Regions from separate parts of the Streptomyces sp. NPDC000345 genome, predicted to be linked through region 2. Evidence: predicted binding sites of a transcription regulator. Region 2 holds the regulator's gene; each other region holds the start of a gene.

The links. The regulator HrcA, encoded in region 2, represses chaperone genes, less so after heat shock. The targets are predictions, from matches to a motif close to TTNGCACTCNGNNNNNCNGAGTGCNAA.
Positions count from the first base shown of each region.
Region 1: the regulator HrcA is predicted to act here: its motif matches at 7,230-7,256, upstream of groES (co-chaperone GroES).
Region 3: the regulator HrcA is predicted to act here: its motif matches at 3,688-3,714, upstream of groL (chaperonin GroEL).

Region 1 is NZ_JBIAZE010000001.1:674,040-684,227, forward strand. Features, by position in the region: gene ACFY30_RS03100 (response regulator transcription factor) at 122-733, opposite strand; gene ACFY30_RS03105 (WhiB family transcriptional regulator) at 1,114-1,443, shown strand; gene ACFY30_RS03110 (LysR family transcriptional regulator) at 1,510-2,418, opposite strand; gene ACFY30_RS03115 (MOSC domain-containing protein) at 2,499-3,167, shown strand; gene ACFY30_RS03120 (SDR family NAD(P)-dependent oxidoreductase) at 3,264-4,037, shown strand; gene ACFY30_RS03125 (ester cyclase) at 4,234-4,941, shown strand; gene groL (chaperonin GroEL) at 5,074-6,699, opposite strand; gene groES (co-chaperone GroES) at 6,822-7,130, opposite strand; gene ACFY30_RS03140 (polysaccharide deacetylase family protein) at 7,300-8,193, opposite strand; gene ACFY30_RS03145 (polysaccharide deacetylase family protein) at 8,208-9,104, opposite strand; gene ACFY30_RS03150 (methyltransferase domain-containing protein) at 9,524-10,188, shown strand, end outside.
Region 2 is NZ_JBIAZE010000005.1:476,051-486,238, forward strand. Features, by position in the region: gene ACFY30_RS15190 (S41 family peptidase) at 1-2,655, opposite strand, end outside; gene ACFY30_RS15195 (hypothetical protein) at 2,701-3,174, opposite strand; gene ACFY30_RS15200 (hypothetical protein) at 3,243-3,578, shown strand; gene ACFY30_RS15205 (16S rRNA (uracil(1498)-N(3))-methyltransferase) at 3,741-4,484, opposite strand; gene ACFY30_RS15210 (nitronate monooxygenase) at 4,481-5,614, opposite strand; gene dnaJ (molecular chaperone DnaJ) at 5,771-6,904, opposite strand; gene hrcA (heat-inducible transcriptional repressor HrcA) at 6,905-7,921, opposite strand; gene ACFY30_RS15225 (MBL fold metallo-hydrolase) at 8,080-8,805, shown strand; gene ACFY30_RS15230 (DUF3097 domain-containing protein) at 8,849-9,664, shown strand; gene hemW (radical SAM family heme chaperone HemW) at 9,693-10,188, opposite strand, start outside.
Region 3 is NZ_JBIAZE010000003.1:141,646-151,833, reverse strand. Features, by position in the region: partial or broken gene ACFY30_RS08190 (hypothetical protein) at 250-1,148, shown strand; gene ACFY30_RS08185 (Uma2 family endonuclease) at 1,145-1,825, shown strand; gene groL (chaperonin GroEL) at 1,902-3,524, opposite strand; gene ACFY30_RS08175 (cold-shock protein) at 3,907-4,113, opposite strand; gene ACFY30_RS08170 (MoaD/ThiS family protein) at 4,566-4,841, opposite strand; gene thrC (threonine synthase) at 4,838-6,127, opposite strand; SAM riboswitch class I at 6,146-6,292, opposite strand; gene ACFY30_RS08160 (glucosyl-3-phosphoglycerate synthase) at 6,471-7,415, shown strand; gene ACFY30_RS08155 (trehalose-6-phosphate synthase) at 7,510-8,925, shown strand; gene otsB (trehalose-phosphatase) at 8,913-9,770, opposite strand; gene ACFY30_RS08145 (DUF3263 domain-containing protein) at 9,832-10,062, opposite strand; gene ACFY30_RS08140 (ABC transporter substrate-binding protein) at 10,107-10,188, opposite strand, start outside.

The DNA.
Region 1 (10,188 bases), on a different contig from region 2:
GCGGACCGAACCGCCGGACTGCCCCGCCGGTACGAACCACCGGGCTGTCCGCCAGGTGGCCCTCGGGGCCGATCCGCCTGGCGTCCTCCGGCTGGTCCTCCTGGTGGCCCTCCCGCCGGCCCTAGCGGACCAGCCCCCACCGGAAGCCGAGCGCCACCGCGTGGGCGCGGTCCGAGGCGCCGAGCTTCTTGAAGAGACGGCGGGCGTGCGTCTTGACGGTGTCCTCGGAGAGGAACAGCTCGCGCCCGATCTCCGCGTTGGAGCGGCCGTGGCTCATGCCTTCGAGGACCTGGATCTCACGCGCGGTGAGCGTGGGCGCGGCGCCCATCTCGGCGGAGCGCAGCCGGCGCGGGGCCAGCCGCCAGGTCGGGTCGGCGAGCGCCTGGGTGACGGTCGCGCGCAGCTCGGCCCGCGAGGCGTCCTTGTGCAGATAGCCGCGGGCACCGGCGGCGACCGCGAGGGCGACGCCGTCCAGGTCCTCGGCGACGGTGAGCATGATGATGCGGGCGCCCGGGTCGGCGGACAGCAGCCGCCGCACGGTCTCGACGCCGCCCAGTCCGGGCATGCGCACGTCCATCAGAATGAGGTCCGAGCGGTCGGCGCCCCAGCGGCGGAGGACTTCCTCGCCGTTGGCCGCCGTCGTCACGCGCTCGACGCCGGGCACGGTCGCGACCGCGCGGCGGAGCGCCTCTCGGGCAAGCGGGGAGTCGTCGCAGACGAGGACGGATGTCATGGCCGCCCTCCGCAGCTGATGCGCGTCACCTTGTGCCTCCAGGCTGGTACGAAATCGTCACCTGTGCGGTCGACCGCCTCGGACGCCTGCCCGAGCGTTTGTGTTTTCAACCGCCTCCGCACTCTCAACGATGGTCACTCGAAAGAGTTACGGGGCCGTGTGCAGTCTTCGGCACTCTACGTGAGGGGGCGGACACGGTGGAGGGAGCCGCGCGGACCCTCAACCTTTCATCACAACCCATGCCCCATTCAGCCCTATTTCTTCCCTTTAGCTGGTGTCTGAGGCTAGATTCGCAATGGGTCATATTTTCATCTCCTTAGATCGTAGTTGTACGGTCGTGGGCACCGTATCCGCTCAGAACGGCTACAAGGGGTCACGCAATGGCAGATTTCTCCCGCCTTCCCGGACCGAACGCGGACCTGTGGGACTGGCAGCTGCTCGCCGCCTGCCGCGGGGTGGACAGTTCGCTCTTCTTCCATCCGGAGGGTGAACGCGGGGCGGCTCGGAGCGCTCGAGAGAACTCGGCCAAGGAGGTCTGCATGAGGTGCCCGGTCCGCGCGCAGTGCGCGGCGCACGCACTGGCCGTACGCGAGCCGTACGGCGTGTGGGGCGGGTTGACCGAGGACGAGCGCGAGGAACTGATGGGCCGGGCGCGCAACCGCCTGGTGTCGGCGTCGCCGGGCGCGAGAGACGCGTCGTCGAACACATGAAGGAACGTTTTTGCACATCACGGCGGACACGCATGCGTGCCCGCCTCTCTCACGTGACCGGGGTCCTCACTTGGCCCGCGCCGCGCGTCCCAGCTGCTCCAGCGTCGCCGCCACGGCCGGCACCTGTGCCAGATCGGGCAGCGTGAGCGCGACGATCTCCCGCCGCACCGCCGGCTCCAACGTCACCGCGCGCGCCCCACGGGGCCGTACGGACTCGATCGCGAGCTGAGGCAGGACGGCCACGCCCAGACCGGCGCCGACCAGCCCGACGACCGCCGGGTAGTCGTCGGTCGCGAAGTCGATGCGGGGCGTGAAGCCCGCCCGCTCGCACACCTCCACCAGCTGGCCCCGGCAGCGCGGACAGCCCGCGATCCACGGCTCGGCGGCCAGTTCGCCGATGGCGACGGCCGACGCGTGGGCGAGCCGGTGCCGCTCCGGCACGAGGGCGACCAGCCGGTCCGTCAGCAGGGGCCGTACGACCAGGTCGCCCCACTCCTCGGTCTGATCCGCGCCCGGCACGCGCGCGTAGCGGAACGCGAGCGCGACGTCGCAGTCACCGTTGCGCAGCGCCTCCACCGACTCGGGCGGTTCGGCCTCCTCCAGGGAGACACGGGTGCCGGGGTGGTCGGCGCGCAGGGCGGCGAGGGCGGTGGGGACGAGCGCGGAGCTGCCGCTGGGGAAGGAGACCAGGCGGACCCGGCCGGCCCGCAGGCCCGCGATGGCGGCGACCTCCTCCTCGGCGGCGGTGAGGCCGGAGAGGATCCCGGCCGCGTGCCGCACGAGGGCCTCGCCCGCCTGCGTCAGGCGCATCTCCCGACCGCTGCGGACCAGCAGGGGCGTGCCCACGGACGCCTCCAGGGCCTTCATCTGCTGGCTGACCGCCGGCTGGGTGCAGCCGAGCTCGCGCCCGGCCGCCGAGAAGGAGCCGGTGGCGGCGACGGCGCGCAGCACACGGAGATGACGGGCCTCGATCACCCTCCGAGCATAAGCGCACCTTGGGTCCGGCGTCGAAAAATGCGTCGACACTTTGAGCCCGGGTCGCCTACCGTGCGTCCATGAGGCTTCTCTCCGTCAATGTGGGCCGTGCGAAGGCCGTCCCCTACTCCGACCACCCGCAGGGGCTGACCGGCATCGACAAGCGCCCGGTGGAGGGGCCGGTGCGGATCTCGGCGCCGGGACCCAAGGGCGTCGGAGGCAGCGGGCTGGCCGGGGACACGGTGTGCTCCCTGATCCACCACGGCGGCAACGACCAGGCGGTGTACGCCGTCGCACGCGAGGACCTCGACGACTGGGAGCGCGAGCTGGGGCGCACGCTGGCCGACGGCATGTTCGGCGAGAACCTCACCACCACCGGCCTCGACGTCTCGGACGCGCGGATCGGCGAGCGCTGGCGGATCGGCCTCGACGTGGTGCTGGAGGTGACCACGGGCCGGATACCCTGCCGCACCTTCCAGGGCCACGTGGGTGAGCGCAGGTGGGTCAAGCGGTTCACGGCGAAGGCGGCGACCGGCGCCTATCTGCGGGTGATCGAGCCGGGTGAGGTCCGCGCGGGGGACGCGATCGAGATCGTCCACATCCCGGAGCACGAGGTGACGGCCCGGATGGCGTTCCAGGCGAGCACCACGCACCGGGAGCTGCTGCCCCGGCTGCTCGCGGCGGGCGAGGCCCTGCACCCGGAGGCGCTGGCGGCGGCCCGCGCGTACGTGGAGCGGCACGGCGGCTGAACCGCTGTCACGGGAAGGAAGCGCACGGCGCCTTCACGTTCGGCAGGCCCCGTGCAGAGAACGGACCCCTGGACTCCGGGTCACTACGCTTCTGCCATGACAACGGCTCTCATCACGGGTTCGACCGCGGGCATCGGTGCCGCGTTCGCCCGCAGACTGGCGGCGGACGGGCATGATCTCGTCCTCGTCGCACGCGACACCAAACGGCTGCGCGAGCAGGCGACCGAACTGCACGACCGGCACGGCATCGAGGCGGAGGTGCTGACCGCCGACCTCGCCACGGACACCGGCATCGAGGCGGTGGCCGCCCGGCTCGGCGACCGCAAGAACCCCGTCGACCTGCTGATCAACAACGCGGGCTTCGGCAACAAGGGGCGCTATCTCGACGTCTCGATGGCCGACGAGCTGCGGATGCTCAAGGTGCACTGCGAGGCGGTGCTGCGGCTGACCTCGGCGGCGACGGCGACCATGCGGGAGCGGGGCCGCGGCGGGGTCGTCAACGTCGCGTCCGTGGCGGCGTTCGTGCCGCGCGGGACGTACGGGGCGTCGAAGGCGTGGGTCGTGCAGTTCACGCAGGGCGCGGCCAGGGACCTGGCGGGCAGCGGGGTGCGGCTGATGGCGCTGTGCCCGGGTTTCGTGCGGACCGAGTTCCACGAGCGGGCCGGGATGGGCACGGACAACATCCCGGGCTGGATGTGGCTGGACGCGGACAAGCTGGTCGCGGCCGCGCTGCACGACCTGGCGCGCGGGAAGTCGCTGTCGATTCCCGACCCGCGCTACAAGGCGCTGATGGGCCTGGTGAAGGTGACGCCCCGCTCGCTGCTGGGCGGGATCAGCTCCAGGACCGGACGGAAGTACGGCCCCCGGTAGGGGCGATCGGCGTACGGCCCTCAGGTGGTTGACGGACGTACGGCTTTGTGAAGGTGTGGGACGTACGGCTCGGCAGGAGGCGGACGGGGCTCGGCAGTAGGGGAACGGGCCTCGCCGGCAAGCGGGTGACGTCGCCGCTCCGGTGGGAAGATGGGCGTGTCAGAAGACCGGACCCAGGGGGGCCGGAGGCGGCGTCATGACGTTCGTACAGCTCATCGACTGCAAGACCAGTCGGTTCGACGAGATGAACCGGCTGATGGACACATGGGTCGAACAGACCAAGGGGAAGCGCACGGCGACGCACGCGGTGGTCGGCAAGGACCGCTCGGACGCGTCGCACTTCATCGAGATCGTGGAGTTCCCGTCGTACGAGGAGGCGATGCGGAACTCGAACCTGCCCGAGACCGACAAGGTCTTCCGGGATCTGGTGGCCCTGTGCGACGAGATGCCGACGTTCACGGATCTCGACGTCGTCCGGGACGAGAAGTTGTACGCGGAGACGTCGCGGCGCTTCTTCGAGACGGTGGCCCTGCACGGGGAGCTGCCTCCGCTCGACGGCCTGCTCGCCCAGGACTACCACGACCACGATCCGTCCAACGAGCAGGACACCATCGGGATGGACGCGATGCGCCGCGACGTGGAGAGGTGGCGCGGCGGCTTCGACTTCTCCTTCGACATCGAGGACCAGCTCGCCCAGGACGACCGTGTGTGCAGCAGGTGGACCTGGCGCGGCGCCCACAAGGGCGAGTTCATGGGCCTCCCGGCCACCGGCAGGCAGGTCACCATGACCGGGACGACCGTCCACCGCTTCGACCGGAGCGGCAAGATCGCCGAGGCCTGGTGGCAGTACGACCGACTGGGCCTGATGGCGCAACTGGGCGCCCTGGACGCACTGGAGACCTGACGGCGAAGCCGTCGGGGCGGGCGGGGTCCCGTCTGAGGATCACCCGCGGTGTCCGCGGACGCGCCGATGCCCGGCCCCCCGTGTCTGCGGGGGCCGGGCATCGGTGGTGCCGGGTGGTGCGGGCGCCTTGAATCAGTGGGCGTGGCCGTGGCCGTGACCCGCGGCGGCCGGCTCCTCCTCTTCCTTCTTCTCGACGACCAGGGTCTCGGTCGTCAGGAGGAGGGAGGCGATGGAGGCGGCGTTCTCCAGGGCGGAGCGGGTGACCTTGACCGGGTCGATGACGCCGGCCTTGACCAGGTCGCCGTACTCGCCGGTCGCGGCGTTGAAGCCCTGGCCCTTCTCGAGCTCGGCGACCTTGGAGGTGATGACGTAGCCCTCCAGGCCGGCGTTCTCGGCGATCCAGCGCAGCGGCTCGACGACGGCGCGGCGGACGACGGCGACACCGGTGGCCTCGTCGCCGGTCTTGCCGAGGTCGCCCTCGAGGACCTTCGCGGCGTGGACCAGAGCGGAGCCACCACCGGAGACGATGCCCTCCTCGACCGCGGCGCGGGTCGCGGAGATGGCGTCCTCCAGACGGTGCTTCTTCTCCTTCAGCTCCACCTCGGTGGCGGCGCCGACCTTGATCACGCACACGCCGCCGGCCAGCTTGGCGAGGCGCTCCTGGAGCTTCTCGCGGTCCCAGTCGGAGTCGGTGTTCTCGATCTCGGCCTTGATCTGGGCGACGCGACCGTGGACGTCCTCGGTCTTGCCGGCGCCGTCGACGATCGTGGTGTCGTCCTTGGTGACGGTGACGCGGCGGGCGGAGCCGAGCACGTCGATACCGACCTGGTCGAGCTTGAGGCCGACCTCCTCGGAGATGACGGTGGCGCCGGTGAGGGTGGCCATGTCCTGCAGCATCGCCTTGCGGCGGTCACCGAAGCCGGGAGCCTTGACGGCGACCGCGTTGAAGGTGCCGCGGATCTTGTTGACGACGAGGGTGGAGAGCGCCTCGCCCTCCAGGTCCTCGGCGATGATCAGCAGCGGCTTGGAGGAGTTGGTCTGGATGACCTTCTCCAGCAGCGGCAGCAGGTCGGCGATCGAGGAGATCTTGCCCTGGTTGATGAGGATGTAGGGGTCCTCCAGGACGGCCTCCATGCGCTCCTGGTCCGTCACGAAGTACGGCGACAGGTAGCCCTTGTCGAAGGCCATGCCCTCGGTGAAGTCCAGCTCCAGACCGAAGGTGTTGGACTCCTCGACGGTGATGACACCGTCCTTGCCGACCTTGTCCATCGCCTCGGCGATGAGCTCGCCGACCTGCTGGTCCTGGGCGGACAGCGCGGCGACGGCGGCGATGTCGGACTTCTCGTCGATCGGGCGGGCCGTGGCGAGCAGGTCGTCGGAGACGGCCTTGACCGCGGCGTCGATGCCCTTCTTCAGGGCGGCCGGGGAGGCACCGGCGGCGACGTTCTTCAGGCCCTCGCGCACCAGCGCCTGGGCGAGCACGGTGGCGGTGGTGGTGCCGTCACCCGCGATGTCGTTGGTCTTGGTCGCCACCTCCTTCACCAGCTGCGCGCCGAGGTTCTCGTACGGGTCCTCGATCTCGACCTCGCGGGCGATGGTGACGCCGTCGTTGGTGATGGTCGGGGCGCCGAACTTCTTGTCGATGACGACGTTGCGACCCTTGGGGCCGATCGTCACCTTGACCGTGTCGGCCAGCTTGTTGACGCCGCGCTCGAGGGCGCGACGGGCGTCCTCGTCGAACTTCAGGATCTTCGCCATGACAGCGGGAGCCCTCTCGGAAATCTGTGGGTGAAAAAGGCACTGCGCCCCGGGCGCCCGGCTTCTTGTGTGGTCGCGGGGGCCAGGGGCGCAGCGTCAAGCATCAAAAGTGCTCGGGTGAACTACTTCTCGATGATCGCGAGGACGTCGCGAGCCGAGAGGACGAGGTACTCCTCGCCGTTGTACTTCACCTCGGTGCCGCCGTACTTGCTGTACAGGACGACGTCGCCGACCTTGACGTCGAGCGGAAGACGCTCGCCGTTCTCGAAGCGGCCCGGGCCCACGGCGAGGACGGCGCCCTCCTGGGGCTTCTCCTTCGCGGTGTCCGGGATGACCAGGCCAGAGGCCGTGGTCTGCTCGGCGTCGAGCGGCTGGACCACGATACGGTCCTCGAGCGGCTTGATGGCAACCTTGGAGCTGGCGGTCGTCACGATCCGACCTCCCCCTTCGGAGATCTCACGGGGTTAACTGTCTGAGGTGGCGACCAGGTCGATCCGTCGTCGCGGGTGCCGGACCTGCCCGTCGCGTTGTTGGCACTCTCCAGTGGGGAGTGCCAGAGCCGAGACTATGACCGTGATTAGCACTCGGTCAAGCGGACTGCTAATGCCCGCGGCGCGTCGGTGGGGTTTTCGGCCCTGAACGGCCCTCTTCCCCGACCGCCGGACGGGCTGGAGGCCGCCGGCCGGCGCTGAGGAGTCCCAGGAGATGGTCCTCCAGCCTGCCCACCGTCAGCCCCCGCTCCCGCACCCGGCGCAGCAGGCGTGCCGTCCGTTCCCGCAGGCCCGGACCGGCCGTCTCGTCCGGGTCGACGGCGATGATGTCGCCGGGGCGGAGGTCCGGCGTGCCGTGGGTGTAGGTGAGGTCGGCCGGGCCCATGGCGGCGCGCCACAGGACGACGGCCGCGATGCCGCAGTCGGCCGCGGCGCGCAGCGTGGTGGTGTCGTAGGTGCCATAGGGCGGGCGGAAGAGGCGGGGGCGCAGGCCGAAGCGGGAGCGGAGTTTCTCCTGCTGGCCGCAGATCTCGGCGCGCTGTCCGGCGTAGGGGAGGCCGCGCAGGGCCGCGTGGTCGAGGGTGTGGTTCTGGAGCGTGGCGCCGACCGAGCGCAGGCGGGCGAAGTGGCCGTAGCCGGGCCCGACCACGCTGTCGGTGAGGAACACGCTGACGGGCAGGCGGAGTTCGCGGACCATGTCGACGAAACGGGGGTCGCGTTCGGCGCCGTCGTCGTAGGTGAGGAAGACGACCTTGTCGCGGGTGGGGATGTGGTCGACGACCGGCGGGAGGGCCGCCCGGGCGGGGCTGCCGGACAGCGGTCCCGAGGACCGGGCGGGTGCGGGGGCCGCCGCCGACGGGGCCCGGCGGCGGTGGGCCTGTCCGGTGGCCGGGGCCTGCGGGCGCACCCGTTCCGCCGCCTTCCTGCCCAGCCGTTCGATCGGGTCGACGGACTGGGCACAGCCGCCCAGTGCGGTCACCGTCAGTGCCAGCAGTACGGCCACCGGCCCCCGCGTCCTCACAGGTAGTCCTCCAGGCGTGCCACCGCGTACCCCTTCTCCGTGACCTTGTTCAGGAACCGGCGGACCATGTCGGGCATCGTGCCCTTCCAGTCGCCCCGGCCGCGGAAGTGGCTCAGGACGATGTCGCCGGGGTGGAGGTCCCGGTCCCACTCGCGGTACTCCCAGTGGTCCGCGAAGACCTCCTCGTCCCAGAGTGGGGCGTACTTCACCCCGCAGGACTTCGCGGCGACCAGCGTGTCGCGGTTGTAGTTGCCGTAGGGCGGCCGGAAGAGGGCGGGGCTCCTGCCGTACCGCTCGCGGATCACCTTCTGCATGCCGCAGATCTCCTCGCGCTGCCGCCGGTAGGACAGGCCGGGGAGGTAGGGGTGGTGGAGGGTGTGGTTGTTCAGGGTCACTCCCGCGGCCTGCATCTTCTTGAAGTACGCGTAGTCGTCGCGGATGAGGTAGTCGCTGAGGAAGGCCGTGTACGGGATCCTCAGTTCGCGCATCATCCGCAGGAACCCCGGGTCCTTCTCGGCGCCGTCGTCGATGGTGAGGAAGACGACCCTGTCCCTGGTGGGGATGGTGGTGAAGACGGGCGGGAGTCCGAGTTCCTCGTGGTCGCGCACCTCGAAGCCGTCCCGGGTGGTGATCCCGGACTTCTTCGCGGGCGGGGCGGGCGGGGTCAGCGGGACCTTCCTCAGGCCCCAGCGCCGGGCGGCGGCGACCCTGGCCGTCTGTTCGGCGCGGAGGCGGTCGGCGTAGGAGTGGAGGGCGCGGACCTGGGGCGCGGCCTCTCCGGCCTGCTGGCCGGGGGCGGGGTCGGGGTCGGTTCCGGCGCCGGCCGGGTCACCGCCCTCCGCGCAGCCCGCCACGATCGCGGTCACGGCCAGCAGCGCGATGCCACCCCGCACCCCGGCCCGCCGGCCCCCACCGCCGCGCCCGCGCACTCCGGCCCGCCGGCCCCCGTCACCCCACGCCCGCACACCGGCCCACCGGCCCCCGTCGCCCCGCCCCCGCTCCCCGGTCCGCCCGGCCCCACCGGTCGCCCCGGTCGTCCCACCGGTCGTCCCACCGGCCGTCCCGCCCGCAGCGGCCCCCTCCCTCCCGGAACCCGCCCCCTGCCCGTCAGCATCATTTTTGTCATTTTGTACGACAGATCCCATGGCGCCGGATCTTCCCAGCCCCGGCCCCGGGACCCGCCCCGACACCGCCGCCGGAGCCGCCCCGTCCACCGACCGGACCACAGGAGGAACGGCTGCCGGACAGCGGCCGCGGCGGCGTGCGGCGGCCGGCGGCCCCACGCGGGGCTCCCCTGACCGACAATGACCCCGTGAACGACCTCGCCCCGCTCCTCACCCCCGAGGGCCGCGCCCTCCTCGACGCCGTGCGGGGGACCGCCCCCGCCGACGAGCTCGCCGTCGCCACGCGGCTGCGCCGCGAGCACCCCGCCGAGCTGGTGTCGGCGGCGCTCGGACAGGCCCGGCTGCGGCAGCGGGCGGTGGCGAAGTTCGGGGCCGAGGACGCCGGGCGGATGTTCTTCACGCCCCACGGGGTCGAGCAGTCGACGCGGGCGAGCGTGGCCGCGTACCGGGCCGAGCGGATGAGGAAGCTCGGGGTGACCTCCGTCGCCGACCTGTGCTGCGGGATCGGTGGGGACGCCATCGCCCTCGCCCGGGCGGGGATCAGGGTCCTGGCCGTCGACCGCGATCCGCTGACGGCCGCGGCCGCGCGGGCCAACGCGGACGCGCTCGGGCTCGCCGGCCTGGTCGACGTACGGGAGGCGGACGTGACGGAGGTGGACACGAGCGGCTACGACGCCGTGTTCGTCGATCCCGCGCGGCGCGGGGGGCGTGGGCGGATCTTCGATCCCGAGGCCTACTCCCCGCCCCTCTCCTGGGCCGTGTCGGCCGCCCGCTCCGCTCCCCGCGCCGCTCTGAAGATCGCGCCCGGCGTTCCGCACGAGGCGGTCCCGGACGAGGCCGAGGCCGAGTGGGT
Region 2 (10,188 bases):
GGGCGCCTGCATGTCCGGCACGTGGAGGTAGCCGAGCCGGCCCCCCGAGACCTCGTGCACATACGCCCGCCGGTCCGCGACCCACGCGTGGTAGCGCAGCGCCTCCTCGTCGGCGACGGGGACCACGACCGCGTGCCGCGGCTCGCCCCCGCCGGAGGGCGAGACGGTCAGTTCCACCACCTTGCCCGCCGTGCCGACGAGCAGCGGGCCGGGGCCCGTCACCGGGTCCACCGGATGCCCCGACACGGCGACGATCGCGTCCCCGGCCCGCACCGCGACGCCGGGTGCGGCGAGCGGCGAGCGGGCGTCGGGGTCGGAGGTCTCCGAGGGCAGCACCCGGTCGATGCGCCAGCTGCCGTCCTCGTGCCGGGAGATGTCGGCGCCGAGCAGCCCCTGGCGGGCGCCCCGGCCGAAGCCGCCGCGGGGCGAGACGTAGGCGTGTGAGGTGCCCAGCTCGCCGTGCACCTCCCAGAGCACGTCGACCAGGTCGTCGTGGGTGGCGACCTTCTCCAGCAGCGGCCGGTAGCGGTCCAGGACGCCGTCCCAGTCCACTCCTCCCAGGTCCGCCCGCCAGAAGTTGTCCCGCATGATGCGGCCGGTCTCGTCGTACATCTGCCGCCACTCGGCGGCCGGGTCGACCAGCTGCCGGATCCGGCCGAGGTCGACCGTGATGTTGCTGTCGCTGTCCTCGTCGCCGGAGGCGCGCCGGTCGCTGGGTACGACCTTGAGCTTGCCGTCGGTCCGCAGCAGCAGCCGCTTGCCGTCGCCGCTGACCTCGTAGCCGTCGGCGTCGGCGGCGAGGTGCTCGATGCGCTGCTGGACGAGGTCGTAGCGCTCCAGCTCGGTGTTCGGATCGGGGTCGTCGGGGGTGGCGCGGGAGGTGCCGAGGACGCCGCGCACGGGGTGGCGCAGCCACAGCACGCCGTCCTTGGCCGCCGCGAGGCCGGAGTAGCGGCCGGCCTCGACCGGGAAGGGCACTATCCGGTCGGCGAGGCCCTCGAGGTCGATCCGGGTGGCCGGGGTGCCCTCGCTGTCGGGCGTCTCGTCCTTGTCGGGCGCGTCGAAGGGACGGCCGTGCCGCTGCGGGCCGAACGGCGACGGCGTCGTCGCGGCCAGCGTGATCAGGTGCGGGCGGGCGCCGGCCGGGAAGGAGAGGTCGAAGACGTGCTCGTCGTAGACCGGGTCGAAGGCGCGCGTGGACAGGAACGCCAGGTGCTTGCCGTCGAGGGTGAAGGCGGGCGCGTAGTCGCGGAAGCGCAGCGGGGTCGCCTCGGTGACCGACAGATCGGTGACGTTGGCGAGCTTGAGCTGGGCGAGCGGGCGCGGGCCGGGGTGCGACCAGGCGAGCCACGCCGAGTCGGGCGAGAAGACCAGGTCGCCGACGTCTCCGTCGGCGCTGCGGTCGACCTCGCGGACCTCGCCGCTCTCCCGTTCTACGAGCAGCAGCCGCCCGTCGTGCGAGGCGACGGCGGCCCGGCTGCCGTCGGGCGCCATGGCGAGTTCCAGGACCCGCCCGAGCCGTCCGGCCGCGAGCCGGCGCGGGGCGGCGCCCGCGACGGGCCCGGTGGCCGGGGCGAACTCCAGGGCGTCCTCGCCCTCGGCGTCCGTCACCCACACCACCCACTCCTCGCCCTCCGTGCGGAAGGTGCGCGGCAGCCGGGCCCGCACCCCCGGCTCGGCGGCGAGCGCCCGCGCGGGCCCGGAGCGGTGGGTCACCCAGTGCACGGCCCCGCGCACCTCGACGGCGCTGCCGCGCGCGGTGTGGTCCGGCGCGGCCCCGCCCAGCCAGCGCGAGGGGGTCACCGGGTACGGGCGGCGGTCGGTGCGCTGCCCGCCGAGGCGGACGTCGAGGCGGCGTGGCTCGGCACCGTCGAGGTCGTCGAGCAGCCACAGCTCCCCCGCCGACATGTACACGATCCGGGTGCCGTCGCCGGTGGCGTGCCGGGCGTAGAAACCGTCCAGCGGGGTGTGCCGCCGCAGGTCGGACCCGTCGGCGAGGGACGAGTACAGCGCGCCGGTGCCCTCGTGGTCGGAGAGGAACGCGATCCTGTCCCCGGCCCACACCGGGTACTCGATGTTCCCGTCCAGCTCGGTGTGCAGCCGGACGAAGTCGCCGGTGCCGTCCCGGTCGATCCACAGCTTGCCCGCCGTGCCGCCCCGGTAGCGCTTCCAGTAGGCGGCCTCGCGGCCCATCGGCGCGGACAGCAGCACCGTGTGCGGGCCGTGGGCCACGGCGCCGACCGGGCCGTACGGCAGTGTGGTGGCCGGTCCGCCGTCGACGGGGACGGCCCGGGCCCAGCTGCGGCGCAGGGTCGCCTGGTCGTGGGTGCTGACGGCGAGGACCTGGCCCTGCGGGGTCCAGCCGCGCACCCGGGTCTGCCAACTCCCCCAGTACGTCAGGCGGGTGGCCGGTCCGCCGTCGACCGGGGCGATGTGCACCTCGGGGGCGCCGTCGCGGGTGGAGGCCCAGGCGACGGTGGTGCCGTCGGGCGAGATACGGGGCGAGGAGACCGGTACGTTGTCGGCGCTGACCCGCCAGGCGCGCCCTCCGCCGAGGGGCGCGAGCCACACGTCGTCCTCGGCGGCGAAGGCCACCAACTCGCCGTGCAGGTGCGGGTGTCGGAAGTATGCGGCAGGCGTCGCGGACTGTGTCACCAGGTCACTCTATGCAAGGACGGCGCCGCAGGTCAGGGGTTTCGATCACTTCTGTCCGCCACTGCCCTGCACGGTCCGGGTGACGGTCACGGTGACCGTGACGGTCGGCTGCCCGCCGGGCCGCGCCGAGCCGGACGGCCCGACCGGCGAGGGGGTCACGGATCCGCAGTCCCCGAGCCCGCTGACCCGGAACACCTCCTTCTTGCCGACGACCGCCCGCAGGTCACCCCGCACGCACTTGCCGTCGACCGCGCGGACGACCTTGCCGTCGACGCCGACGTCCCGTCCGTCGCCGGTCTCCCCCTGGCACTCGACGGAGACGAGACGGTCCTCGGTGCCGCCGGTGCAGGTCAGCCAGCGCACGTCGACGTCCCGCCGCTCGATCTCCGCCGTTGCGGCCTGGTCGGTCGTGTAGGCCACGGAGGCACTGCTCACCCCGCCGCCCGGCTCGCAGGCCACGGCGCCGCCCACGGCCACCGGCACGACCAGGAGAAGCCGCATCCGCCTCAAGGCTCCCATGGAGGGCAGCCTGCCACTCACGCAGACGGCGCGACAGCCCGTATGCGGCCACGATCTACGCTGAACCCATGCGCGACCGACGCCGTCTGAGAAGTCTCGTCGTGGACGACGCCACCACGTATCTGTGGAGGGTCCGTCACCGGCACGAGCCCTGCCGGGAGATCCTCACCCTCCTGCGCGACGGGGTCCGCACCCGGATCGTCTTCCGGACCGGGGACGGCCACTACGCCGGCGACGGCGCGTACACCCACACCGGCGGTGTGGGCGACCGCCACCACCACCTCAACCTCCACCGGCCCGCCGTCGTACGCGCCCTCGTCGACGAGGCGGCCCGACGCGGACTGCTGCCCTCGACGGAGGACTTGGACGGCTGGGAACTGTTCCCGGCAGTGGCCCACGACTGAACACCCCGGCGCCGGCCAGAAGCAGCGACCCCTCCGGCCTGGGATCAGGAACAGCGGCGCGTCCGGCCAAGGACCACGCCCAGCGGCCCCGTCCCGCCCGGGACCAGAACCAGCGACACGCCCGGCCGACGATCACGCCCAGCGGCCCCGCCCCGCCCGGGATCAGGACCAGCGGCCCGTGCGGCCGAGGATCAGGGCTGTGGCGGCCGTTCCGGCGGTCGAGGTGCGCAGCACGCTGCGGCCCAGCCGGTACGCCCTGGCACCCGCCTGTTCGAAGAGCGCCAACTCGTCCGGGGAGACGCCCCCTTCGGGGCCGACGACGAGCACGATCTCGCCCTCGGCGGGGAGTTGGGCGGTGGCCAGCGGCTCGCTGCCGTAGTCACGGTCCTCGTGCAGTACGGCGGCGAAGTCGGCCCGCGCCAGCATGTCCGCCACCTGCTTGGTGGTCGCCGCGTCGGCGACCAGGGGGAAGCGGACCCGGCGGGACTGCTTGCCGGCCTCACGGGCGGTGGCCCGCCACTTCGCGAGCGCCTTCAGCCCCCGCTCGCCCTTCCACTGTGTGATGCAGCGGGAGGCGGCCCACGGGACGATCGCGTCGACGCCGGTCTCGGTCATCGTCTCGACGGCCAGCTCGCCCCGGTCCCCCTTCGGCAGCGCCTGGACGACGGTGACGCGGGGCGACTCGACGGGCTCCTCGACGACGTCCTTCAGGCTCACGACCAGCCGGTCCCTGCCCTCGGCGGCGAGCACCTCGCCCTCCGCCCAGTGCCCTGCCCCGTCGGTGAGGACGACCGCCTCCCCGGCCCGCAGCCGCTTCACGGAGACGGCGTGCCGTCCCTCGGGCCCTTCCAGCACGAACGCGCCGCCGCGGGTCAGCTCGTCGACGACGAACACCGGCGCGGTCACGAGAGGCCCCGCTCACCGGCCGGACGCCGCACCAACGCCGCCCGTGCCGCCTCGAGTTCGGACACCAGGACCTCCACCAGCCGCCCGGCGGGAAGCTCCCGGGCCATCCGGTGCCCCTGGCCCGCCCACAGCGCCATGCCCTGCGCGTCGCCCGCCTTGGCGGCGGCCTTGCGCAGCGGCGAGGTGAGGTGGTGGACCTCGGGGTAGGCGGCGGGGGCGTAGGGGCCGTGCTCGCGCAGGAAGCGGTTGACCAGGCCGCGGGCGGGGCGGCCGGAGAAGGCGCGGGTCAGTTCGGTGCGCACGAAGAGGGGGTTGGTCAGCGCCTCCTTGTGCACGGCGTGCGCGCCCGACTCGGGGGTGGCGAGGAAGGCGGTGCCCAGCTGGGCCGCGCTCGCGCCGGCCGCGAGGACGGCGGCGATCTGGCTGCCGCGCATGATGCCGCCGGCGGCGACGATCGGCAGGCTCACGGCCTCGCGGACCTGGGCGATCAGGGAGAGCAGCCCGATGCCGGAGCCGTCGTTCTCGGGGATGTCCTTGTGGGTGCCCTGGTGCCCGCCGGCCTCCATGCCCTGCACGATCACGGCGTCCGCCCCGGCCTGCTCGACGGCCCCGGCCTCCTCTACGGAGGTCACGGTGACCAGGGTGAACGTGCCCGCGCGGCGCAGCGACTCCAGCGTGTCGGCGCTGGGGACGCCGAAGTGGAAGGACGCCACCGGCACCGGGTTGTCCAGCAGTACGGCGATCTTGGCGTCGTAGCCGTCGTCGCGGCCGCTGTCCGGGTCGCCCAGCTCGGTGTCGTACCAGGTGGACTCGCCGGCGAGCTGCTCGGCGTAGACCTGCACGGCGCCGGCGTCGAGAGGCGCGGCGCCGGCCGTTGCGGTGGAGCCGTCGACCGCACCGGGTTGTTCGGGCTGCGGCATGAAGAGGTTCACGCCGAAGGGGCGGCCGGTGAGCCCCCGGAGCTGCTTGATCTCCTGGTACATGCCGTCGGCCGTCTTGTACCCGGCGGCGAGGAACCCGAGCCCGCCGGCCTCGGACACGGCGGCGGCGAGCTGGGGCACGGAGACGCCGCCCGCCATGGGGGCCTGCACGATCGGATGGGGGAAGAGATCGGTCAGCGCGGAGGACATGACGGCATGTTGTCACGTCCTCCGAACAAGTCCGAATCCGGCCGTCCCTCCGGCGAGGGTGTGACGGGACCAGCCGGTGCTGCGGTCCGGGCCGAGGCCCGTCCAGGGCCTCGGCGGGGGTCCGGGGGCGGCGGCGCGGCAGCCCCCGGCAGCCCGTCAGCGGCCGTTGAACGCGTCCTTCAGCCGCGAGAACAGACCCTGCTGGCCCGGCTGGAACTGGCCCTGCGGCCGCTCCTCGCCGCGGAGCTTGGCCAGCTCGCGCAGCAGCCGTTCCTGCTCGGGGTCGAGCTTGGTCGGCGTCTGGACCTCGACGTGGACGATGAGGTCGCCGCGGCCGCCGCCCCGCAGATGGGTGACGCCCCGGCCGTGCAGCGGGATCGACTGGCCGGACTGGGTGCCGGGCCGGATGTCGACCTCCTCCAGGCCGTCCAGCGTCTCCAGCGGCACCTTGGTGCCGAGGGCCGCCGCGGTCATCGGGAGCGTCACCGTGCAGTGCAGGTCGTCGCCGCGCCGCTGGAACATCGCGTGCGGCAGCTCGTGGATCTCGACGTACAGGTCACCGGCGGGACCGCCGCCGGGGCCGACCTCGCCCTCGCCCGCGAGCTGGATGCGGGTGCCGTTGTCGACACCGGCCGGGATCTTGACCGTGAGCGTCCGCCGGGAGCGGATACGGCCGTCGCCCGCGCACTCCGGGCACGGGGTCGGGACGACGGTGCCGAAGCCCTGGCACTGCGGGCAGGGCCGCGAGGTCATGACCTGGCCGAGGAAGGACCGGGTCACCTGGGAGACCTCGCCGCGGCCGCGGCACATGTCGCACGTCTGGGCCGTGGTGCCGGGGGCGGCGCCCTCACCGCTGCAGGTGCCGCAGACGACCGCCGTGTCGACCTGGATGTCCTTGGTCGTGCCGAAGGCGGCCTCCTCGAGGTCCACCTCCAGCCGGATCATCGCGTCCTGGCCGCGCCGGGTGCGCGAGCGCGGGCCGCGCTGGGACGCCGTGCCGAAGAACGCGTCCATGATGTCGGAGAAGTTGCCGAAGCCACCCGCCCCGAAGCCGCCCGCGCCGCCGCCCGCCTGCGAGAGGGGGTCGCCGCCGAGGTCGTAGACCTGCTTCTTCTGCGGGTCCGACAGCACCTCGTAGGCGGCGTTGATCTCCTTGAACCGCTCCTGGGTCTTCGGATCCGGGTTGACGTCCGGGTGCAGCTCGCGGGCGAGCCGGCGGAAGGCCTTCTTGATCTCTTCCTGCGACGCGTCGCGGCGCACGCCGAGAACGGCGTAGTAGTCCGTGGCCACTTACGACTCCGCCAGGATCTGTCCGACGTACCGTGCCACTGCGCGTACCGCTCCCATCGTTCCCGGGTAATCCATGCGGGTCGGTCCGACCACGCCGAGCTTGGCGACTGCCTCGCCGCCCGAACCGTAGCCGACCGACACCACGGAAGTGGAGTTGAGTCCCTCGTAGGCGTTCTCGTGACCGATGCGTACGGTCATGCCCGAATCCCCCGCCTCGCCCAGGAGCTTGAGGAGCACCACGTGCTCCTCAAGGGCCTCCAGGACGGGCCGGATGGTGAGGGGAAAGTCATGTCCGAAGCGGGTGAGATTGGCGGTGCCGCCGATCATCAGCCGCTCCTCGTTCTCCTCGACGAGCGTCTCCAGCAGCGTGGAGAGCACCGTCGAGACCGTGCCGCGGTCCTCGGCCTCGAAGGCGTCCGGCAGGTCCTCGACCAGACGCGGCACGTCCGTGAACCGGCGGCCCGCGACCCGGCTGTTGAGCCGCGCGCGTAGATCCGCCAGCGAGGCCTCCCCGAAGGGCGCCGGGCAGTCCACCATCCGCTGCTCGACGCGGCCGGTGTCCGTGATCAGCACGAGCATCAGCCGGGCCGGGGCGAGCGACAGCAGTTCCACGTGCCGCACGGTGGACCGGGTCAGCGACGGGTACTGCACGACGGCGACCTGCCGCGTGAGCTGGGCGAGCAGCCGCACCGTCCGCGCGACCACGTCGTCGAGGTCGACGGCGCCGTCGAGGAAGTTCTGGATGGCGCGCCGCTCGGGCGCGGTCATCGGCTTGACGCCGGCCAGCTTGTCGACGAACAGCCGGTAGCCCTTGTCGGTGGGGATGCGCCCGGCGCTGGTGTGCGGCTGGGCGATGTACCCCTCGTCCTCCAGGGCGGCCATGTCGTTGCGGACCGTCGCCGGGGACACGCCGAGGTTGTGCCGCTCCGTGAGCGCCTTCGAGCCCACGGGCTCCTCGGTGCCGACATAGTCCTGGACGATGGCGCGCAGTACCTGCAGCCTGCGTTCACTCAGCATCCGCGCACACCTCCAGAAGTAGTCCCCAGTCCCCTGGGCGCCTGCCCTGGCACTCTTCACTTCCGAGTGCCAGCGTTCCCCGGCCCAGTGTACGGCTGTGGGGTACGCCCCGGGCAAGGTCGTCCGGCGGCAGGGCGTCCTACCGTTAGCGTCCCGGTATGACGGTGACTTGGGAAGAGCTGGGGTGGGAGCAGGTCGCGGCCGGGGTCGGGCGGGTGCGGCTGCCGGGCTGGGACTGCACGGCCGGGCTGGTCGTCGGGGCGGGCGCGGTGCTGGTGGTGGACGCGGGGTCGAGCCTCGCGGAGGGTGCGCGGCTGCGGGCGCAGGCCGAGGAGCTGACCGGCGCGCGTGTGACCCATCTCGCGCTCACCCATCCGCACTTCGACCATGTGTTCGGCGCCGCGGCGTTCGCGGGCGCGGAGGTCTTCGGGGCGGTGGGCGTCGACACGGTACGGGCGGAGGAGCTGCGGGCGGACGCGGTGCGCCACGGTCTGGACGAGACGACCGCTACGGAGGCCGCGGACACCCTGGTCCGCCCCCGCCACCTCGTCTCCGGCGAGTGGACCCTCGGCCTCGGCGGCGGCCGGCAGGTCCTGCTGGCGAACGTCGGCCCCGCCCACACCGCCCACGACCTGGTGGTCCTCGTCCCCGGCGGCCCCGGCTCCCCGGAGGTCGTGTTCTGCGGCGACCTGGTCGAGGAGTCCGGCGAGCCGCAGGCCGGCCCCGACGCCGTCCCCTCCCACTGGCCCGCCGCCCTGGACCGACTCCTCGACCTCGGCGGCGAGGACGCGCTGTACGTGCCCGGTCACGGGGCCGTGGTGGACGCGGCGTACGTGCGGGCGCAGCGGGACGCGCTGGCGGTGCGTTTCGGCGTGTCGCGCTGAGCCTTCACCCCTCGGGGCCGGGGCTTCTCCTATCGTCATCCGAATGCGCCAGTACTCCGCCGACCTGACTCCTCCCTGGAAGAAGCCGAAGCCCGTCCCCGAGGTCCCGGCGGAGCCCGGCCTGGTCGTGGAGGAGCCCGGCACCGGCTTCTGCGGCGCGGTGATCCGCTGCGAGGCGGGCGCGGTGACCCTGGAGGACCGCTTCGGCAAGCACCGGGTGTTCCCGCTGGAGCCGCGCGGCTTCCTGCTGGAGGGCCGCGTGGTGACCCTCGTACGGCCGTCGTCGGGTGGCCCCGTGCGCCCGGCCCGTACCGCCTCCGGTTCGGTCGCCGTCCCCGGCGCCCGCGCACGGGTGGCCCGCGCCGGCCGCATCTACGTCGAGGGCCGGCACGACGCCGAGCTGGTCGAGAAGGTGTGGGGCGACGACCTGCGCATCGAGGGCGTGGTCGTGGAGTACCTGGAGGGCGTCGACGACCTGCCGTCGATCGTCGCGGACTTCGCCCCGGGCCCGGACGCGCGCCTGGGCGTCCTGGTGGACCACCTGGTGCCGGGGACGAAGGAGTGGCGCATCGCGCAGTCGGTGACCAGCGCGCACGCGCTGGTGGTCGGCCACCCGTACATCGACATCTGGGAGGCGGTGAAGCCGTCGTCCCTGGGCATCGCGGCCTGGCCGCGGGTACCGCACGGCCAGGACTGGAAGACGGGGGTGTGCCGGGCCCTGGGCTGGCCGTCGGACAACACCGGCGCGGTGTGGCAGGCGATCCTGGCGAAAGTCGGCTCCTACAGGGACCTGGAACCGGAGCTGCTGGGGCGGGTGGAGGAACTGATCGACTTCGTCACGGACAGCGGTGCGGCCTGACGCGGCACCGGGCCGCTCGCCGCAGTGATCAGTCCACCAGGTCCCGCACCACCGCGTCCGCCAGCAACCGCCCCCGCAGCGTCAGCACGGCGCGCCCCTCGCCGTAGGGCCCGCGGTCCAGCAGCCCCTCCGACAGGGCCCGGCGGGCCGCCGCGAGCCCGTCCTGCCGCAGCAGCGACAGCGGCACGCCCTCCCGCAGCCGCAGCTCCAGCAGGATCCGCTCCACCCGCCGGTCCTCGTCCGAGAGGAGTTCGCGTCCCGCCCCGGGCGAGCGCCCCGCCGCCAGGGCCGCCGCGTACGCCCCCGGATGCTTCACGTTCCACCACCGCACCCCGCCGACGTGCGAGTGGGCGCCCGGCCCCGCGCCCCACCAGTCGGCGCCCCGCCAGTACAGCTCGTTGTGCAGGCACCGGGCCGCCGCGGAGGTGGCCCAGTTCGACACCTCGTACCAGTCGTAGCCCGCGGCCGACATCACCTCGTCCGCGATCAGATAGCGGTCGGCGTGGACGTCGTCGTCGGTCATC
Region 3 (10,188 bases), on a different contig from region 2:
CCAGCCCGAGCCCTCTTTGCAGGGAATGGGTAGTGGGTCTCAACCCACCCGCCCACCCTTGAAGTTGACGTTCGGCGACAGAGCCGCGACGGACAGTCACGGACGTCTACGGTGCGCATAACGCAAACAGCCCCCGACAGGTGCTAGCAACACCTGCGGGGGCTTGACCAACGAGATCGGAGAGACGATCCCGTGGCTGACGCCAAGCTTAGTGCCGCCTCCCTGCCCGCGCACGCTTCTCCGCACCCGATGGCCAATCCGGGTTACGGAAAGCGCTCCGCACCGGATCAACTCCGGCGCACCGCGCACGACTTCACGCACCTCCCGCGCCGCGAGGCCGCCGTCGCCGCGTACGTCGACCGGCTCCCCGACGGTGCCGACATCTCCGTGAAGACGCTGGCCAGGACGCTGCCGTACGGGCAGTGCGCGCTGCGGACCGCGCTCAACAGGATCCAGGCGGCAGGGCATCTGAGGCGGGGTCGGGAGCGGGTGAGGGCCGACGACGGCGGCTCACGCTGGATCACCCGATCGTGGTGGTCCCGTACGGCACGTGACGACGACTGGTGGGCGGCCTTCGTACGAGGCGACGTGCCGCAGCCGGAACAGCCACCGGACCCGGGCCGCCGCCCGGCCCGTTCCCGCGCCCACATCCTCCTCGCGCTCTCGGCCGTACGGCCCCCGTCCTGTCCCTGTCCGCAGCCGAATGCGCGCGCCTCGCGCCGCTGGTGGAGGAGTGGTTCGCGCGCGGGGCCACCGAGGAGACGGTCCTCGCCGCCCTCACCGCGGGCCTGCCCACCCCCGTTCACAGCCCGGCCGCCCTCCTCCACCGCCGTCTGACGGACAAGCTCCCGCCACCACCGCCGCCGCCACCGCCGCCGCCACCGCCCCGCCGGGTCCTGGAGTGCGCGGAGTGCGGGGTGCCCGGTCGTCCCGAAGCGCTCCCCGGGGGCGTGTGCCGTGGCTGCCGGGGCGGACACGCGCCCGCGCGTCCCCACGCGCCCCTCCCCGCCGCGGCCGTTCACGCCCGCGCGGCCGGGATCCGTGCGGCAATGGCTCCACCGACACGGGAAAGGGCACCCGTACGACCGCTCCTACCGTCCGACGACATCACAGCGGGGCACGATGGAAGGAAGGAGGCGACGCCATGACCCCTGACACCGAAGACCGCCCGCAGATGTCCGTCGAGGACTTCGAGGAACTCGTCGAGAGGGCCCCGAGGGACATCCGGAACCGACTGGAGTTTCTCGGCGGAAAGCTCTGCGTCCGGCACGGGCCGCTCGACGTCGAGGAGTTCGAGGAGCTGGCCGCATCCGCGCCCGAGACCGTGCGGCTCGAATACGTCAACGGAAAGGTAGTAGTCAAGGCGATGCCGGACGGCAACCACGGCGAGATCTTCGTCTGGCTTCAGGAGCAGTGCATGCAACATCGCCCTGATCTGCGCCTCTACCCCGAATCCGGCGTCAAGGCCGAGGCATACCGCAAGGGCCGGGCCCGCACGGACGGTGCCCTCGCGCCGAAGGGCCACTTCAGGGGGCGCACTGACTGGTCCGCAGCCGACGGCATCCTGATGGCGGTCGAGATCACCTCCCATGACCGGGACACCGACAAGCGCGACCGCATCGACAAGCCTGTCGGCTACGCCGGGGCCGAGATCCCCGTCTACCTCCTCATCGACCGCGACAACCACACGCTCGTCGTGTTCAGCGAGCCCAAGGACGGCCGCTACCGGCAGTCGGACTCCTACCACTGGGGTGCCACCGTGCCGCTTCCGGCTCCGGTCGGCGTCACCCTCGACACCGAGGAACTCAAGGACTACACCGACTGAAACGCCCGAGGGCGGTACCCCCAGTCGGAGCTGGGGGTACCGCCCTCGGTAAGGACGCAGATCAACCAGAGGCCGATCAGAAGTCCATGTCACCGCCCGGCATGCCGCCGCCGGCCGGGGCCGCGGCCTTCTCCGGCTTGTCGGCGATGACGGCCTCGGTGGTGAGGAAGAGCGCGGCGATCGACGCGGCGTTCTGCAGCGCGGAGCGCGTCACCTTGGCCGGGTCGATGATGCCTTCCTTGACCAGGTCGACGTACTCGCCGGTCGCGGCGTTGAGGCCGTGGCCCGGGGTGAGGTTGCGGACCTTCTCCACCACGACGCCGCCCTCGAGGCCGGCGTTGACGGCGATCTGCTTCAGCGGGGCCTCGAGCGCGATGCGCACGGCGTTGGCGCCGGTCGCCTCGTCACCCTCCAGGTCCAGCTTCTCGAAGACGCTGGACGCCTGGATGAGCGCCACGCCACCACCGGCGACGATGCCCTCCTCGACGGCGGCCTTCGCGTTGCGGACGGCGTCCTCGATGCGGTGCTTGCGCTCCTTGAGCTCCACCTCGGTGGCGGCACCGGCCTTGATGACCGCGACACCGCCGGCGAGCTTCGCCAGGCGCTCCTGCAGCTTCTCGCGGTCGTAGTCCGAGTCGCTGTTCTCGATCTCGGCGCGGATCTGGTTCACGCGGCCCGCGACCTGGTCCGAGGAGCCGGCACCGTCGACGATGGTGGTCTCGTCCTTGGTGATGACGACCTTGCGGGCCTTGCCCAGCAGGTCGAGGGTCGTGTTCTCGAGCTTGAGACCGACCTCCTCGGAGATGACCTCGCCGCCGGTGAGGATGGCGATGTCGTTCAGCATCGCCTTGCGGCGGTCGCCGAAGCCCGGGGCCTTGACCGCGACGGACTTGAAGGTGCCGCGGATCTTGTTGACGACCAGGGTCGACAGGGCCTCGCCCTCGACGTCCTCGGCGATGATCAGCAGCGGCTTGCCCGACTGCATGACCTTCTCCAGGAGCGGGAGCAGGTCCTTGACGTTCGCGATCTTGGAGTTCGCGATCAGGATGTACGGGTCGTCGAGGACGGCCTCCATACGCTCCATGTCGGTGGCGAAGTACGCCGAGATGTAGCCCTTGTCGAAGCGCATACCCTCGGTGAGCTCCAGCTCCAGACCGAAGGTCTGGGACTCCTCGACGGTGATGACGCCTTCCTTGCCGACCTTGTCCATGGCCTCGGCGATGAGCTCGCCGATCTGGGTGTCGGCGGCGGAGATGGAGGCCGTGGAAGCGATCTGCTCCTTGGTCTCGACATCCTTCGCCTGCTCCAGCAGGGCACCGGAGACGGCCTCGACGGCCTTCTCGATACCGCGCTTCAGAGCCATCGGGTTGGCGCCGGCGGCCACGTTGCGCAGACCCTCGCGCACCAGGGCCTGGGCCAGGACGGTCGCGGTCGTCGTGCCGTCACCGGCTACGTCGTCCGTCTTCTTCGCGACTTCCTTGACCAGCTCGGCGCCGATCTTCTCGTACGGGTCCTCGAGCTCGATCTCCTTGGCGATGGACACACCATCGTTGGTGATCGTGGGGGCGCCCCACTTCTTCTCGAGGACGACGTTGCGACCCTTGGGGCCGAGCGTCACCTTGACGGCGTCCGCGAGCTGGTTCATGCCGCGCTCGAGGCCGCGCCGCGCCTCCTCGTCGAACGCGATGATCTTGGCCATGTGAAGTGGTCCCTCCAGGACTGGGGGTGATTCCTTCGGACCGCGCCCGCGCCCGCGACGGACGGCTCGCATGCCCCGTGGTTCCTTGCCCCACCTGGCCTGCGGGCCTCACCGACCCGGTCCTTCTTTGTCACTCTCACCTTCAGAGTGCTAACGCCAATGATTAGCACTCGGCATGCCCGAGTGCAAGGTGCGCCCGCGAAGCGGGCTCGATGAGGGGTGGCGGTCGGGTGACGGGCGGGCGCAAGCGCCTCTCCCGCATACGGACACGCTCCGCCGAGCCACGGGCCGGGTCCCCGGCACGCCGAAGGGCCCGTACCCCTGGAGGCACGAGCCCTTCGAAGATGAAACAGAAGAACGTCGCTGTCAGTCGGCGCGTGCTTCAGCCGGTCGCCAGTCGGACCATGTCCGCCTGCGGCCCCTTCTGGCCCTGCGAGATCTCGAAATCGACCCGCTGGCCCTCTTCCAGGGTGCGGTACCCGTCCATCTGGATCGCGCTGTAGTGGACGAAAACATCCGCACCACCGTCGACCGCGATGAAGCCGTACCCCTTCTCCGCGTTGAACCACTTGACGGTGCCCTGAGCCATGCCTAACTCCCCTATTACTGGCCCTTGCACAGATCCACACTTCGCGGATCCGGGTCAGACCTCACCCCCCAGTTGGTTGGGGGCGTGCGCCGGAACGCGTCGACCGCGGCTGAATGTATCTGTCCAACTGCCGTCTGCAACAGGTCAGTCGGACGAGAATTCTGGACGCACGCGATCCGGAATGTGGCGAGAATTCGCCAGAATTCGGGGCAAGTCGGGCCCCGTAAAAGCCGCAAATGCCACGCAAGAGACACGCACTTTGGCTACTTCTTGTCGGGCGTAAGGCAGAAATCAAAGACTCCGGATCAGGGTTTCGCGACCCGGTTCCCCAACTGTACCGCGCTCAACCACACTGAATTGCCCCCTCCGCTTCTCTCACGGAGGGGGCAATTCGATGAACGCTCGGTAATCGCTGTTACCGACGGTTACTACCGGCGGGTACGGAACGCGGGTCAGCCACCGGCGACGGCCGGAATGATCGACACGCCGGCCCCGTCCGGGGTCGCCGTCTCCAGCCCCTGCTCGAAGCGGACGTCGTCGTCGTTGACGTACACGTTGACGAACCGGCGCAGCTTGCCCTGGTCGTCCAGGACGCGGGCGGCGATGCCGTTGTGGTTCTTCTCCAGGTCGGAGATGACCTCGGCGAGGGTCGCGCCCTCGGCGGACACCTCGGCCTGACCGCCCGTGTAGGTGCGCAGGATGGTGGGGATGCGGACGGTGACGCTCATGCGAGGCCAGCCTCTCGGAAAGAGTCCAGGTTGGGGCGGATGGTCGCGGTCAGGCCGGTGCCGGCCACCGCGTCCAGGGTCTTCAGGCCGTCGCCGGTGTTGAGGACGACGGTGGTCTTCGCCGGGTCCAGCAGACCGTTCTCGACGAGCTTGCGCGTGACGCCGACGGTCACACCGCCGGCCGTCTCCGCGAAGATGCCCTCGGTCCGGGCCAGCAGCTTGATCGCGTCCACGACCTGCTCGTCCGTCACGTCCTCCACCGCACCGCCCGTGCGACGGGCGATGTCCAGGACGTACGGACCGTCGGCCGGGTTGCCGATGGCCAGCGACTTGGCGATGGTGTTCGGCTTCTGGGGGCGCACCACGTCGTGCCCGGCCTTGAAGGCCGCCGACACCGGGGAGCAGCCCTCCGCCTGGGCACCGAAGATCTTGTACGGCTTGTCCTCGACCAGCCCGAGCCTGATCAGCTCCTGCAGACCCTTGTCGATCTTCGTGAGCTGCGATCCGGAGGCGATGGGCACGACCAGCTGGTCGGGAAGCCGCCAGCCGAGCTGCTCGGCGATCTCGTAGGCCAGCGTCTTGGAGCCCTCGGCGTAGTACGGCCGCAGGTTGACGTTGACGAAGCCCCAGCCCTCGCCCGCCGGGTCGCCGATGAGCTCGGAGCAGAAGCGGTTGACGTCGTCGTAGTTGCCCTCGATGCCGACGAGCTCGCCGCCGTAGATCGCGGCCATCACGACCTTGCCCTGCTCGAGGTCGTGCGGGATGAACACGCACGAGCGGAAGCCGGCCCGGGCCGCGGCGGCGCCCACCGCGCCGGCGAGGTTGCCGGTGGAGGAGCAGGAGAGCGTGGTGAAGCCGAAGGCGCGGGCGGCCTCCAGGGCCTGGGCGACGACCCGGTCCTTGAAGGAGTGGGTCGGGTTGCCGGAGTCGTCCTTGACGAACAGCTTGCCGGCGTCGATGCCCAGCTCACGGGCCAGGTTGTCGGCCTTGACGAGCTGGGTCCAACCGGGGTTGATGTTGGGCTTGTCCGCCACGTCGGCCGGAACGGGCAGCAGCGGCGCGTAGCGCCAGATGTTCGCGGGTCCCGCCTCGATGCGCTTGCGGAGCTCCTCCGTGTCGTAGGAGGAGAAGTCGTACGCGATCTCGAGCGGGCCGAAACACTCCTCGCAGGCGAAGACCGGGCCGAGCGGGACGCGGTGACCGCACTCGCGGCAGCTCAGCGCCGCGGCGGGACCGAGGTCGACGGGGGAGGCGGTGGTGTCGGTGGCAACAGTCTGCGCAGCCATGTGAGGGGAGGCCCTTTCTCCTCATCTTCCTCACGACGCATCTCGCCGTGAGACGGATTTGGCACCTTCCCAAGCCGGGAGCCTCACCACGACGACGTGGTCAGACCGGCTGGAGGGTTGCCGGGGCTTCATCGGGCCGTGTCCCTCTGCCCCTCTGGATGAGCGGTATTCGGTTGTTGAACGCTGAACGCCGGACGACCCCGGACATGCGATGGTCATCCGCGTTGTTCAAGACTGTAACCGAAGGCCAGGACAGTTGAGATAGTCGTCCGAACCGCGAGATGGATCACACGGTCACCTGCCGTGCACCCGGTGTGATCACGACAGTGAGGAGCCGCAGACTGTGCTGGAAGAAGTCGAGCGCTGGCTGGCCACCCGCTCCTGGTCCGTGACCGATCGCCCGCTCCACCGGATCCTGGCCGCGAAGCGCGCCTCGGGCCAGTCGGTGTCGGTGGTCCTGCCCGCGCTGAACGAGGAGGAGACGGTCGGCGACATCGTCGCGGTCATCCGTCACGACCTCATGCACCAGGTCCCGCTCGTCGACGAGATCGTGGTCGTCGACTCGGGATCGACCGACCGAACGGCAGAGGTCGCGGCCGCGGCGGGCGCGCGTGTCGTGCACCGCGACGCGATCCTGCCCCGTCTCCCGGCCGTGCCCGGCAAGGGCGAGGTGCTGTGGCGCTCGCTGCTCGTCACGACCGGGGACATCGTCTGCTTCATCGACGCCGACCTGAAGGAGTTCTCCTCCGACTTCGTCTCGGGCATCGTCGGCCCCCTGCTCACCGACCCGGGCGTGGACCTGGTCAAGGGCATGTACGACCGCCCCCTGGGCGGCGCCGCCGGCCAGGGCGGGCGGGTGACCGAACTCATGGCCCGGCCGCTGCTCAACATGCACTGGCCGCAGCTGGCCGGTTTCGTGCAGCCGCTCGGCGGCGAGTACGCGGCCCGCCGCAGCCTCCTTGAGCAGCTGCCGTTCCCCGTCGGGTACGGGGTCGAGCTGGGCATGCTGGTGGATGCCCTGCACCTGGTGGGCCTGGACGCCCTCGCGCAGGTCGACGTCGGGGTGCGCAAGCACCGTCACCAGGACGGGCAGGCGCTCGGCCGCATGGCGGCGGCGATCTACCGCACCGCCCAGCTCCGCCTGGCCCGCGGCCACCTCGTCCGCCCCGCCCTCACCCAGTTCGAGCGCGGCAGCGACGGCTTCGAGCCCCGCACCTACTCGGTGGACACCGAGGAACGGCCGCCGATGGCGGAGATCGCCGAATACCAGACCCGCAAGGTCGCGTAACGCCGGCGGGCGGGCCGTATACGGCTGGATACGGCCCGCCCACAGGGGGCGACCGTACGTTTGAGCGTTTCCGGACCGGGCTAGGTTGAGGCGTATGGCTTCCACGCACGACGCTGCTGCTCGGGGTGCTCAGGTGCTGGTCGCGTCCAACCGCGGCCCCATCTCCTACACGGTGGAGGAAGACGGCTCGCTGCACGCGAAACGCGGGGGCGGCGGGCTGGTCTCCGGTCTGTCCGCCATCGGGCCCGACACGGGTGCCCTCTGGGTGTGCTCGGCGCTGTCCGAGGGCGACCGGGAGGCGGTCCGGCGCGGGGTCGGCGAGGAGGGCGTGCGGATGCTGCCCATTCCGGCCGACGTGCACGCCGACGCCTACAACGGCATCGCGAACTCGGTCCTCTGGTTCATCCACCACCTGCTCTACCAGACCCCGCTGGAGCCGGTCTTCGACGCGGAGTTCCGCCGCCAGTGGGCGTCGTACGAGGCGTACAACCGGGCGTTCGCGGAGGCGCTGGCGCAGGAGGCGGCGGACGGCGCCGCGGTCCTGGTCCAGGACTACCACCTGTGCCTGGTTCCAGGGCTGCTCCGCGAGCTCCGCCCCGACCTGCGGATCGGCCACTTCTCGCACACCCCGTGGGCCCCGGTGGACTACTTCGGGCTGCTGCCCTCGGACATCCGGGAGCAGTTGCTGAGGGGGATGCTCGGCGCGGACCGCCTGGGCTTCCTCACCCGGCGCTGGGCGGACGCGTTCACCGCGTGCTGCGCGGAGTTCGCCGGCGGTCCGGGGCGTACGCGGATCGGGGTGCACGGTCTGGGCGCCGACGCCGACTTCCTGCGCGAACGCTCGCACCGGCCGGACGTGGAGGAGCGGATCGCCGCACTCCGCGCGGAGATCGGCGGCGAGGGGCGCAGGGCCATCGTCCGGGTGGACCGCACCGAGCTGTCGAAGAACATCGTGCGCGGCCTGCTGGCGTACCGGCAGCTGCTCGACGACCATCCGGAGTGGCGCGAACGGGTCGTGCACATCGCCTTCGCGTATCCGTCGCGCCAGGACCTGGCGGTGTACCGGGAGTACACGGCGGAGGTGAGCCGGCTGTCGCAGGAGATCAACGAGCAGTACGGCACCCCCGGCTGGACTCCGGTGCTGCTGAACCTCGAGGACGACTTCGCCCGCTCCCTGGCCGCCTACCGGCTCGCGGACGTGGCGCTGGTCAACCCGATCCGGGACGGCATGAACCTCGTCGCCAAGGAGGTCCCGGTCGTCTCCGACGAGGGCTGCGCGCTGGTGCTGTCACGGGAGGCGGGGGCGTACTGGGAGCTGGGCGACGACGCGATCGTCGTGAACCCGTACGACGTCCTGGAGACGGCCCGCGCCCTCCACGAGGCCCTGTCCATGAAGCCGGAGGAGCGTGCCGAGCGCACCAAACGCCTGACGGCGGCCGCGACCGCGCTCCCTCCGGCCCAGTGGTTCCTCGAACAGCTGACCGCCCTGCAGCGGCTTCAGCGGAGCTGACCGGCCAGGTCCCGCAGCAGCCGTACGACCCCGGCGGGGCCGTCGACGACGAGGTCCGCGCGGGCGGCCAGTTCGCCGACCTCGCTGCTGCCGCTGCAGACCAGGAGGCCGGGGACCCCGCCGGCGCGGAGTTGCTCGACGGCGGCGAAGGCGGGCAGGTCGCCCAGGTCGTCGCCGGCGTAGAGGACGGACTCGGCGCCGGTCTCGCGGACGTGGTCGAGCAGGGCGACGCCCTTGTCCACCCCGGGGGGCCGGAGCTCCAGGACCAGGCGGCCCGGCTCGACGATGAGGCCGTGGCGCGCGGCGAGGCCGGCGAGGGGAGCGCGGAGGGCGTCGAAGGCGGCCTGCGGATCGGTGGCGCGGCGGGTGTGGACGGCGACGGCGCGGCCGCCCTTCTCCTCGGTCCAGACGCCCGGCCATGCCCCGGCCGCCGTGTCCAGGACGGCCGGCAGCTCCGCCCGTACGGCGGCGACGCCGGGGTGCGGGGCGGGAGCGGTGACCTTGCCCGTCCGGGCCTCCCACCGTTCGGCGCCGTAGTGGCCGAGGACGGCGAGGTGCTCCAGTCCCTCGGCCCCGGCGAACCCGCCGTTGCGTACGGCGACCTCGGCGGGGCGGCCGGTGATGACGGCGACGGCGGCGACCTTCGGGGCGAGCGCCGCGAGGGCCGGGAGGGTGTCCGGGTGGGCGCGGGCGTCCTCCGGGTTCTCGACGATGGGGGCGAGGGTGCCGTCGAAGTCGAGGGCGACGAGCGTGCGGGAGGGCCGGGCGAGGATCGCGGCGAGTGCCTCGCGACCGGCGGGGGTCGTGGGTGCGGGGTCCGTGGGGTGCGTCTCCTGGGTGCCCATACGGTGACGATAGCTGCGGCAGGCCGGTGCGGGCGGGGGTGGGTCGCGCAGCCCGCGCGGTTCAGCGTCCGGACCGCCGGGCCTCCCTCACCCTCCTCAGCCTGTTCACCGTCACCGGGTCGTGGGCCAGCGCCCGCGGGTCGTCGAGGAGGGCGTTCAGGAGTTGGTAGTAGTGGACCGGGGAGAGGTCCAGTTCCTCACGGATGGCTCGTTCCTTGGCGCCGGGGCCGGAGAAGCCCCGGCGCTCCAGGGCGAGGATGTTCCGCTCCCGTGCGGCCAGGTGTTCCTCCATGTCCGCACCGTACCCGTTGCGACCCCCGGGCACCGACACCGCCGTCACTCGCCGGAGGCGCTCTCCGCGGTCATCGCCGTCGCCTGCAGGTCGCCCAGGACCGTGGCCGGGCTGCCGGAGGGGGCG